DNA from 4 places in the Bacillus sp. DX3.1 genome. Region 1 is predicted to be linked to each of the others. Evidence: riboswitches for the same ligand, from Rfam matches in the RefSeq annotation. Region 1 holds a riboswitch; each other region holds the start of a gene.
What was found. Region 1 has a riboswitch for S-adenosylmethionine ahead of QRE67_RS14860 (hypothetical protein). Riboswitches for the same ligand answer to the same signal wherever they lie in the genome.
Positions count from the first base shown of each region.

Region 2: another riboswitch for S-adenosylmethionine. It lies ahead of QRE67_RS14215 (MetQ/NlpA family ABC transporter substrate-binding protein); the one in region 1 lies ahead of QRE67_RS14860 (hypothetical protein).
Region 3: another riboswitch for S-adenosylmethionine. It lies ahead of QRE67_RS01970 (methionine ABC transporter ATP-binding protein); the one in region 1 lies ahead of QRE67_RS14860 (hypothetical protein).
Region 4: another riboswitch for S-adenosylmethionine. It lies ahead of QRE67_RS07010 (Na+/H+ antiporter NhaC family protein); the one in region 1 lies ahead of QRE67_RS14860 (hypothetical protein).

Region 1 is NZ_CP128153.1:2,995,813-2,998,018, reverse strand. It holds gene QRE67_RS14870 (YwiC-like family protein) at 77-799, shown strand; gene QRE67_RS14865 (hypothetical protein) at 862-1,053, opposite strand; SAM riboswitch class I at 1,200-1,298, shown strand; gene QRE67_RS14860 (hypothetical protein) at 1,407-1,667, shown strand; gene QRE67_RS14855 (NAD(P)H-dependent oxidoreductase) at 1,962-2,206, shown strand, end outside.
Region 2 is NZ_CP128153.1:2,888,555-2,890,760, forward strand. It holds gene QRE67_RS14210 (acyl-CoA dehydrogenase family protein) at 1-299, opposite strand, end outside; gene QRE67_RS14215 (MetQ/NlpA family ABC transporter substrate-binding protein) at 313-1,131, opposite strand; SAM riboswitch class I at 1,190-1,280, opposite strand; gene QRE67_RS14220 (YdcF family protein) at 1,377-2,012, opposite strand.
Region 3 is NZ_CP128153.1:382,644-384,849, reverse strand. It holds gene QRE67_RS01970 (methionine ABC transporter ATP-binding protein) at 1-951, opposite strand, end outside; SAM riboswitch class I at 1,071-1,174, opposite strand; gene QRE67_RS01965 (cysteine hydrolase family protein) at 1,732-2,206, shown strand, end outside.
Region 4 is NZ_CP128153.1:1,402,616-1,404,821, forward strand. It holds gene QRE67_RS07005 (ribonuclease FAU-1 family protein) at 1-483, shown strand, start outside; SAM riboswitch class I at 628-732, shown strand; gene QRE67_RS07010 (Na+/H+ antiporter NhaC family protein) at 828-2,144, shown strand.

The sequences.
Region 1 (2,206 bases):
ATATATTTAAATTTTAACATGGAAATTTTATATAATAGTAAATGGGAAATATTTTCATAGGTGAGGTGTTATATTCATGAAGCCAGTTGTTCCAAAGCAGCATGGTGCCTGGGGGATGCTGCTCATTCCGTTTTTACTAAGCGTTTTACTTGGTAAAGCTACTTTCTATCATATTCCACTATTTATTGCTTGGTTATTTATCTACTTAGCAACATATCCGTTTTTAATGTATATAAGGCAAACGCGAAAAAAATATTATTTACACTGGGCAATCATTTATTTTGTTATCGCATGTGTCTTCGGGATGATAGCTTTGATGTATGAATGGCGGATTCTTTTATTTACAGTCGTTATGATCCCGTTATTTATTGTGAATATGCATTATGCGCGTCAAAAAAAAGAACGTGCTTTAGTAAATGATATTTGTGCAATTATTGTTTTCTGTATTGGTGGTATGATTAGTTATTATTTCTCCATGAAAACAATTGATGGAATAGCTTGGAGTATTGCAATTGTATCCTTTCTCTATTTTTTAGGTAGTACTTTTTATGTGAAAACAATGATTCGTGAAAAGCATAATCCGACTTATCGCTATGTTTCATGGGGTTATCATACCTTTTTAATCACGGCGTCCTTTATTGTAAATCCATGGCTTTCGTTAGTTTTTATACCAAGCCTAATTCGAGCGATTGTATTGTATGGGAAGAAAATTTCAATATTAAAAGTAGGTATTTTAGAAATTGTGAATGCTGTATATTTTCTAATCACAACGGCAATACTATTTCAGTATGCCATGTAAAAACACCCATGTGGGTGTTTTTTTATCAAAAAAACCACCTGTAAGAAGAAGGCGGGGAGCATTCATTCTTGTTCTAACATATTTACGGTACTGTCACATTGCTCTAGTGCACTTTCTACAGTTTGTAGCGATTGTTCAATTCGTCTTCGATTATCGCTTTTTTCGACTGTTTGTAAGGCGTTTTCTAAAGATTGCTTTGCCTCATGTAAAGAATGGTAAGAATCTTGAACATATCCACGCGCATTTTTTTGCATTTTGCGTACCTCCTTTTGTATATACATTTGTAGTATGAGCGATAAGAAAGAAAATATAACTTGTTTTGAAAAGTCTAAGTGCATGATTTTTGTATAATTTGACAATTAAAATAAAAAGGATTATAGTAGGCTATAAAGTGAATATTTTCTTATCCAGAGAGGTGGAGGGACTGGCCCGATGAAACCCAGCAACCGCGATGCAGGTGCTAATTCCAGCAGAACAAATTTGTTCTGGGAGATAAGATGAAGATATATACATATGTAGCTTCTTCTTATCGAAGAGGTTTTTTTTATTGCAAAAAAAACCGAAAACGAGATGAACAGAATGAGAAGAAAGGAGTTGCAATATAACTGTGACACTTGAGAAGTATATAAAACTGCGTAGTGCAGTGTATGAATACATGATTGAACAGGATAAACCGATTTCGCTTATAGATATTCAAGAACATATCGTTTCCCATCATGAGGGGAAATTCACAAAAAAAATGTTGCATCAATTTTATTTATCACGGCTGCTAGATGAACTGAAACTGGATGGGAAGATTACTTTAGCTGAAGCTGAGCACCTCTTTGGAGAAAAAGGTGTGTATTATAAAGCGAGAAAAGGGAGCTAGACTTCCTTTTTTTTATGTTATAATTTATTTGAAAATTCTGTTTGAAAGAAAGGTATGTAGTGTAAAAGACTGCAAGAGCAGCCTATTTACAAGGGAATGGTGTTGAGTGTGTAGTGTCAAAAGTTGAATATGCCCTGAAAGAGGGACTTTTTTCGGCTAGAAACGAAAAGAGACACCTTCGCCGAGTAGGTGTCAGTTGTTTTGTCAAATGGGCTTGCCGGTTGACAAGTATTAGAATAGCATGCGATAGGAATGAAAGTCAAAAGGGAATTTAAGGAAAGGTGTTGCTTCGTAATGAATCTATTAATCATATATGCACATCCCAATCCATCTAGTTTCAACGCAGCTATTTTAGAGAAGGTGCAAAAAGGACTACAGGAAACGAATCATTCTGTTACAACACTTGATTTATATGAAGAGCAATTTAATCCAGTCCTTATTTTTAATGAAGAAAAAAGAAGGCGTGATTTAGTGTATGAAGAAGAGACAGAGAAATATAGAAAGTTAGTTAAAGAAGCAGATTCATTTATTTTCATTTA
Region 2 (2,206 bases), 110 kb from region 1:
TCAGCAAGTTCTTTCACAATTCCAAGATGCCATCCAATCGATAGGGCTGTCGCTCCATCTCCCTCAGCGATTTTCTCTTGAAACAAGACAAAATCATACAATGAGATTGCTTGCCCTCCAAAATCTTTCGGAAGTGTTAATGTTGTATATCCTATATCTTTTAAATTTTTTATATTTTCAAACGGAAAAGATCCCAATTCGCTTAATTGATGTTCCCTTTCCGCAAATTTTGGGATGAGTTCTTTTATCTTCTCTATTATGAGAAGTTGTTCTTCCGTTTCTACAAATGAGAGTGTCATATCACTATCTCCTTTATTTTAAGTAATCCGGTAAGACAAAGCCTTCAAATTGTTCCTCTGTTTGAATCATCTTTTTAAATTCAGGTGAATGATATGCATCGATTAAATCTTTTACAAAAGTTTTATCTTTGTCTTCATTACGAACCGTAACGATGATTCGATGTTGTGCAGGTGTTTTTTCTAATTCAAGTGATTCTTTTAATTTATGTCCAGATGAAATGACAAGATTTCCGTTAATAATGCCATAGTCTAAATCTTTCATCGCTCTTGGAATTTGAGGTGATTCAAGTGGTACTAGTTTAAAATCTTTCTTTTTATACGTCACATCTTTTTCAGAAATCGTTAAAATATTTACATTTCCCTTCAATTTCACCCAACCAATGCCTTCCAAAATACGAAGTGCACGTTCTAAATTAACTGGATCATTTGGTACCCCAATTTTCATACCATCTTTTAAGTCATCTAGCGATTTATGCTTTTCAGAATATACACCTTGTGGCGCGGAAGGAACTTGAAGTACACTCGTGATTTTCGCATCATTTTCTTTTGCATAAGATTCCATAAAAGCGGTGCTTTGAAAAATATTTGCATCAATATCTTTATTCGTTAATGCAGGATTTGTTTCGTTTGGTGAATTAAATTCTACAATTTTTATTTTATACCCCTTTTTCTCTAAATAAGGCTGCACTGCCTTTTTCACTTGATCACTATAAGGACCTGGAGTAAAACCTAAACGAATCTCCTTTTGATCCGTCGCAGATGATTGTGTGCAACCAGTGATGACAAATAAACTGCATACAATACTTACAAGTGTAAAAAATAAACGCTTCATCTTTTCTCCTCCTAAATAAAAACACCCTCTCATATAAGAGGTTATAAGTATCTTTCCCCTCTTATCTACTGCGGAATTAGCACCTTCTATTTACATTTAGGGTTGCTGAAGCTTCGTTGGGCCGTTCCCTCCACTTCTCTCGATAAGATTATATATTGGATTATGTTTCCTATTGTTACACTATTCCGATGAAATTACAATGCTTTTAACAAAAAAAAGATTCCTATTAATTTAGGAATCTTTTTTTACTTAATTATCTCTTTCAGAGAACGTATTGGCAACGATGTAACATAACCAATATAAGAACACAATTCTTTAAAGAAAAACGGAATTTCCGTATCTAATGTTTTATATGCTGACGTCGGAGTCGGAGATGCATAAGCATCCATACCAATATGCTTGGCAATTCTCATCGCACGTTTCATATGAAGAGGATCACTCACAATTGTATACGTATGTAATCCATTATCAATTCCAACCTGCTGAGCATTCTTCAAGTTATCTTCTGTAAAACGCGACTGCGTTTCAATTAAAATATCTTCATCCTTCACGTTATGCTTTAATGCATACGCTTTAGCAGTGCGGGCTTCTTCTTGCTCTGCTTCAAACTTCGTACCACCTGTAAAAATAATTTTTTTAATACTTCCGCTATTGTATAAAGAAATAGCGTGATTAATTCTTTCTCGAAATACAGGAGATGGTTTCCCGTTCCAAGAAGCTGCTCCGAGTACGATGGCAGCATCTGTATCCACCTCATCTGTTTTAAATCGAGAACTCCAAATATCATAAGCTGCATAACTTATAAATAGAATCATAGAGCAAATCATAAGCAAGAATACTTGTATGACTCTTCTTTTTTTACTTTTCTTATTTGGTTTCATTTATAATAGCCTCCGTGCATCATCCATACTTCTAAAAAAACAATATATTTTAAATCATTATATTTGAGTTTATTTGAAAGAAGGTATTTTCCTAATCATTCATATTTTAAAGGGTTTTCATTCCAATAGAGGATTGTCAATTCATTTTTGTTTGTGGTTCATATATTATTATTGCAAACTAAATTTCCATACAA
Region 3 (2,206 bases), 2.6 Mb from region 1:
TTCTTTTTGCTCCCCTTTTAGTTCTACGAGGAGATTTCCAAATAAAACACCTTGTAATTCAATGATATTTCCATAGAGTACATTTACATCAACATTATAATTTTTCGCGATATAAGATAACACCGGCTGTCCCGTCGCCTCACCAGTAAATGTTAAACGATAGATCAATCCACCATTTTGAATTTTAGCAAGGACACTTTCTGGTAAGTGATCGTTAATAATAGAACGCACGAAGTTTTTTGTTATTTTTGTTTTTGGTTTTGTAAACACATCGAACAGTATTCCTTCTTCAATTACTTTCCCTTTTTCCATAACGGCCACGCGGTGACAAATTTCTTTCACAACCTGCATCTCGTGTGTAATAAGAAGAATCGTTACATTATATTCTCGATTTACCTTCTTTAATAGATTCAAAATTTCTGTTGTCGTTTCTGGATCCAAAGCAGATGTTGCTTCATCGCAAATGAGAATATCTGGTGATGTTGCAAGTGCTCTTGCAATCCCTACACGTTGTTTCTGTCCACCTGATAATTGTTCTGGATAGTAGTCAGCTTTATCTTCTAATCCGACAAACTTCAATAGCTCATTTACGCGCTCTTTTATTTCTTTCTTTGACAACTTCGCTAACCTCAGTGGATAAGCAATATTTCCATACACTGTTCTAGATTTGAATAAATTAAAACCTTGGAAAATCATCCCGATTCGCTGTCTTAGCTGACGTAGCTCTTTTGTTGATAATGACGTGATATCTTTTTCATCAATTAAAATCGTTCCCGATGTTGGGCGTTCTAGCATATTTACTAAGCGTAACAGTGTACTTTTCCCAGCACCGCTAAAACCAATAATGCCGAAAATCTCACCCTTTTCCACTGTTAATGTTACATCGTCTACTGCATGAACCGATTGACCTCCTGACTCATACACTTTACTTACGCTCTCAAATGAAATCATGTTCTTCCCTCCCATGTGTTGTAACAACTTGAAGCAGTTCTTGAGGCAAAATAAAAAGTGCTCTTCTTCTTATCCATAATACAAATAAGAAGAAGAGCACTTATATACTCATTCACATCTTCTCATCTTCCAAGCTTATTAGCTTGCTGGAATTAGCACGGTATTCAAAAAATCCGTTGCTGAGGTATCAAAGGGCCAGTCCCTCCACCTCTCTGGATAAGAGTGTATCGATTTAATTGTCGTTTAATTAAGATTTATTATAAAACTCCGAAAAGAAAGAGTCAACAAAAATATTTGAAAAATACGTTATTTATTCTTTTATCAAGATGTTCGAATGAAAAATACGTTACATTTTCATTACTCAGCAGTAGATTTTCATTTTACGTAAATTTCTTCTTACTATATAAATCCATTTTTATTTTTCAACATATAAGCCGCGGCTATGGATAACAAAAGGTGACCTGCACTCGTTTTCTCTCTTTGTTTTCAATATGTTTGGGCAGGAAGAGGATCTGACCGCTTCTATGCATGGCCAGATGCTCTCTCCCACCTAAAAAGAAGGGTTTTATGTCGTTTTTTTAATTTGTATTTATATACTTCTCTTTCCAAAAGGAAAATACTAGTCTCTAATGGAATAACATAAAGTGAAACTTTGATCAGTAGGGCTTTTACAGGCAGTTATCCCCCATCTATCTTCTTTGCATTTCTCAGAATCTTGAGATGGGGGGCTTACTGCCCACGAATAGCGGGATAAAATGAAAACGGAGGACGATAGAACATATGAAAACAGCCCTTTTACTCGTCGATATTCAAAACGACTATTTTCCAAACGGAAAGATGGAACTACGTAGTGCAGTAGAAGCTAGCGAATATGCAAGTCAACTTCTTCAATATTTTCGAGAAACAAATCAACCAATTTTCCATATCCAGCATGTATCTACAAAAGAAAGTGCTACATTTTTCCTTCCTAATACAGAAGGTGTCCATATTCATGAGAATGTTCGTCCTTTACGAGATGAAACAGTCATTCTAAAACACTATCCAAATAGTTTTCGAGAAACAACATTACTGGAGCAATTGCAACAAATTGACATTGAAAAGGTCATTATATGCGGTATGATGACTCACATGTGTATTGATGCCACAGTAAGGGCTGCGTTTGATTTTGGCTTTAGTTGTACTGTTGTACATGATGCGTGTGCAACAAAAGATCTTATATTTAAAAATGCAACGATTCCTGCTGTGTATATTCACA
Region 4 (2,206 bases), 1.6 Mb from region 1:
GATAAAACATATTCGGTGAAACAGGTACAAGAGGGGATGCTAGGTATACTACATATGAATGAAGTGAAGGCTCCTAGTTATAAACAATATAATGATCGGAAGCTTTGTATTGTAGATGCAGGTTATACTTGGATGCAGTATTTTATAAACGGGAAAAATTTTGCGATTACAGCGATGTTGAATGAAAAAAAAGAGCTTGTGCAGTATTATATTGATGTTGCAAAAGAGTATCAAATAGATGAAAGGGGAATGCCTTATTTCGATGATTTATATTTAGATGTTGTGTTGTTACCGAATGGTGATATATATTTGCTTGATGAAGATGAGTTAGAGGAAGCATATAGGGATAAAGATGTTTCTAAAGAAGAATATGATGTAGCTTGGACTACGGCAAAATGGCTTATAGAGACGATGAAAAAAGAAACGCTTTCCTGGTTTGCAGTTTTAGAAACAGAAATTCAAAAAACGAAATGTAACGTTTGATCCTATGAAATGTTTGGTGTATTCGTAATTTTGTATAAATATCAAAAAAATACCAACTATTTTTATAGAAATAATAATTGACTTTTGATTTGTAAACGAGTAAAGTTAGGAAAGAATTCCTTACAAAAAATAAAATATGAAACCTTCTTATAAAGAGAGGCGGAGGGACTGGCCCTACGATGCCTCGGCAGCGGACTCATCATAGAGTGCTGTGCCAAATCCAGCAAGTGTATGCTTGAAAGATGAGGAGAGTGTTTCTTATAGATGTATAAGACCTCTTCTCTTCGGAAGAGGTCTTTTGTTGTTAGAGAGAAAAGGTTTAGAAATAGGGAGAGGATGTTATTTTGAAACAAACGAGAGGAAATGGGTGGGCATTATTACCGCTTGGAATATTTTTAGCGCTATTCATTGGTTCTGGAATTATTACTGGCGATTTTTATAAATTGCCAATACTTGTAGCAATTTTAATTGCTGTGGCGGCAGCGTTAGCTATGAATCGAAAAGAAAGTTTTACAACAAAAGTTGAACGTTTTGCCAAAGGGGCTGGCAATCCGGATATTATGATTATGGTATTAATTTTTGTACTTGCTGGAGCATTTTCTGAAACTGCAAAAGGAATGGGCGGCGTGGAATCGACGGTAAATCTAGCCCTTGCTGTTTTACCGCAAGGATTTATTGTTGCTGGAATCTTTATTATTGGCTCATTTATTTCACTAGCGATGGGAACGTCAATGGGAACAATTGCTGCATTAGCACCCATTGCAGTGGGGGTTAGTGAGCAAACAGACATTTCATTGGCACTTGTGATGGCCACAGTTGTTGGTGGAGCGATGTTCGGTGATAATCTATCTTTTATTTCAGATACGACGATTGCTGCTGTTCGTTCGCAAGGAACGGAGATGAAAGATAAATTTAAAACAAACTTTTTAATTGTATTACCAGCTGCGGTTATTACCGTTGTGCTGTTGGTTGTGTTAACAATTGGAAATGATACAGAAATAAAGGCTCATGCATTCGATTGGGTGAAAATTTTACCGTATGCAGGTGTACTTGTTACAGCGTTACTTGGCTGGAATGTACTTATTGTATTAACAGGCGGAACAGTTTTATCGGGTATTATTGGTCTTATTGATGGTAGCTACACACTGGCAAGCTTCTTTAAAAGTGTAACAACGGGAATTAATGGCATGATGGAGTTAGTGCTATTAGCAATTTTGATCGGTGGAATGGTTGAAATCATTCAATATAATGGTGGTATTCAATATTTAATGAATACATTAACACGTAATATTCGTTCGAAAAAAGGTGCAGAGTTTGGAATTGCTGGTTTAGTGAGTTTGACAAATATGTGTACAGCAAATAACACTATTTCTATTATTTTCACTGGTCCGCTTGCAAAAAATATTGCTGATCAGTACGAAATTGATCCAAGAAAATCAGCGAGTGTATTAGATCTTTTCTCATGTTGTGTACAGGGGCTAATTCCATATGGTGCTCAAATGTTAACTGCGGCAGGATTTGCAGCATTGTCACCGATTGAATTGTTACCATATGCGTTTTATCCAATCTTGGTTGGGATTTGCGGTATAGTTTCAATTTTGATTGGTTTCCCACGGTTTTCAAAGGTGGCGGAAAAAAAGCAATATCATAAAACAGCATAAAGAAAGAGGGTGTCTTGTATAAGGCATCCTCTTTCTTTATGAATCGCTCTTTGATTTACAAT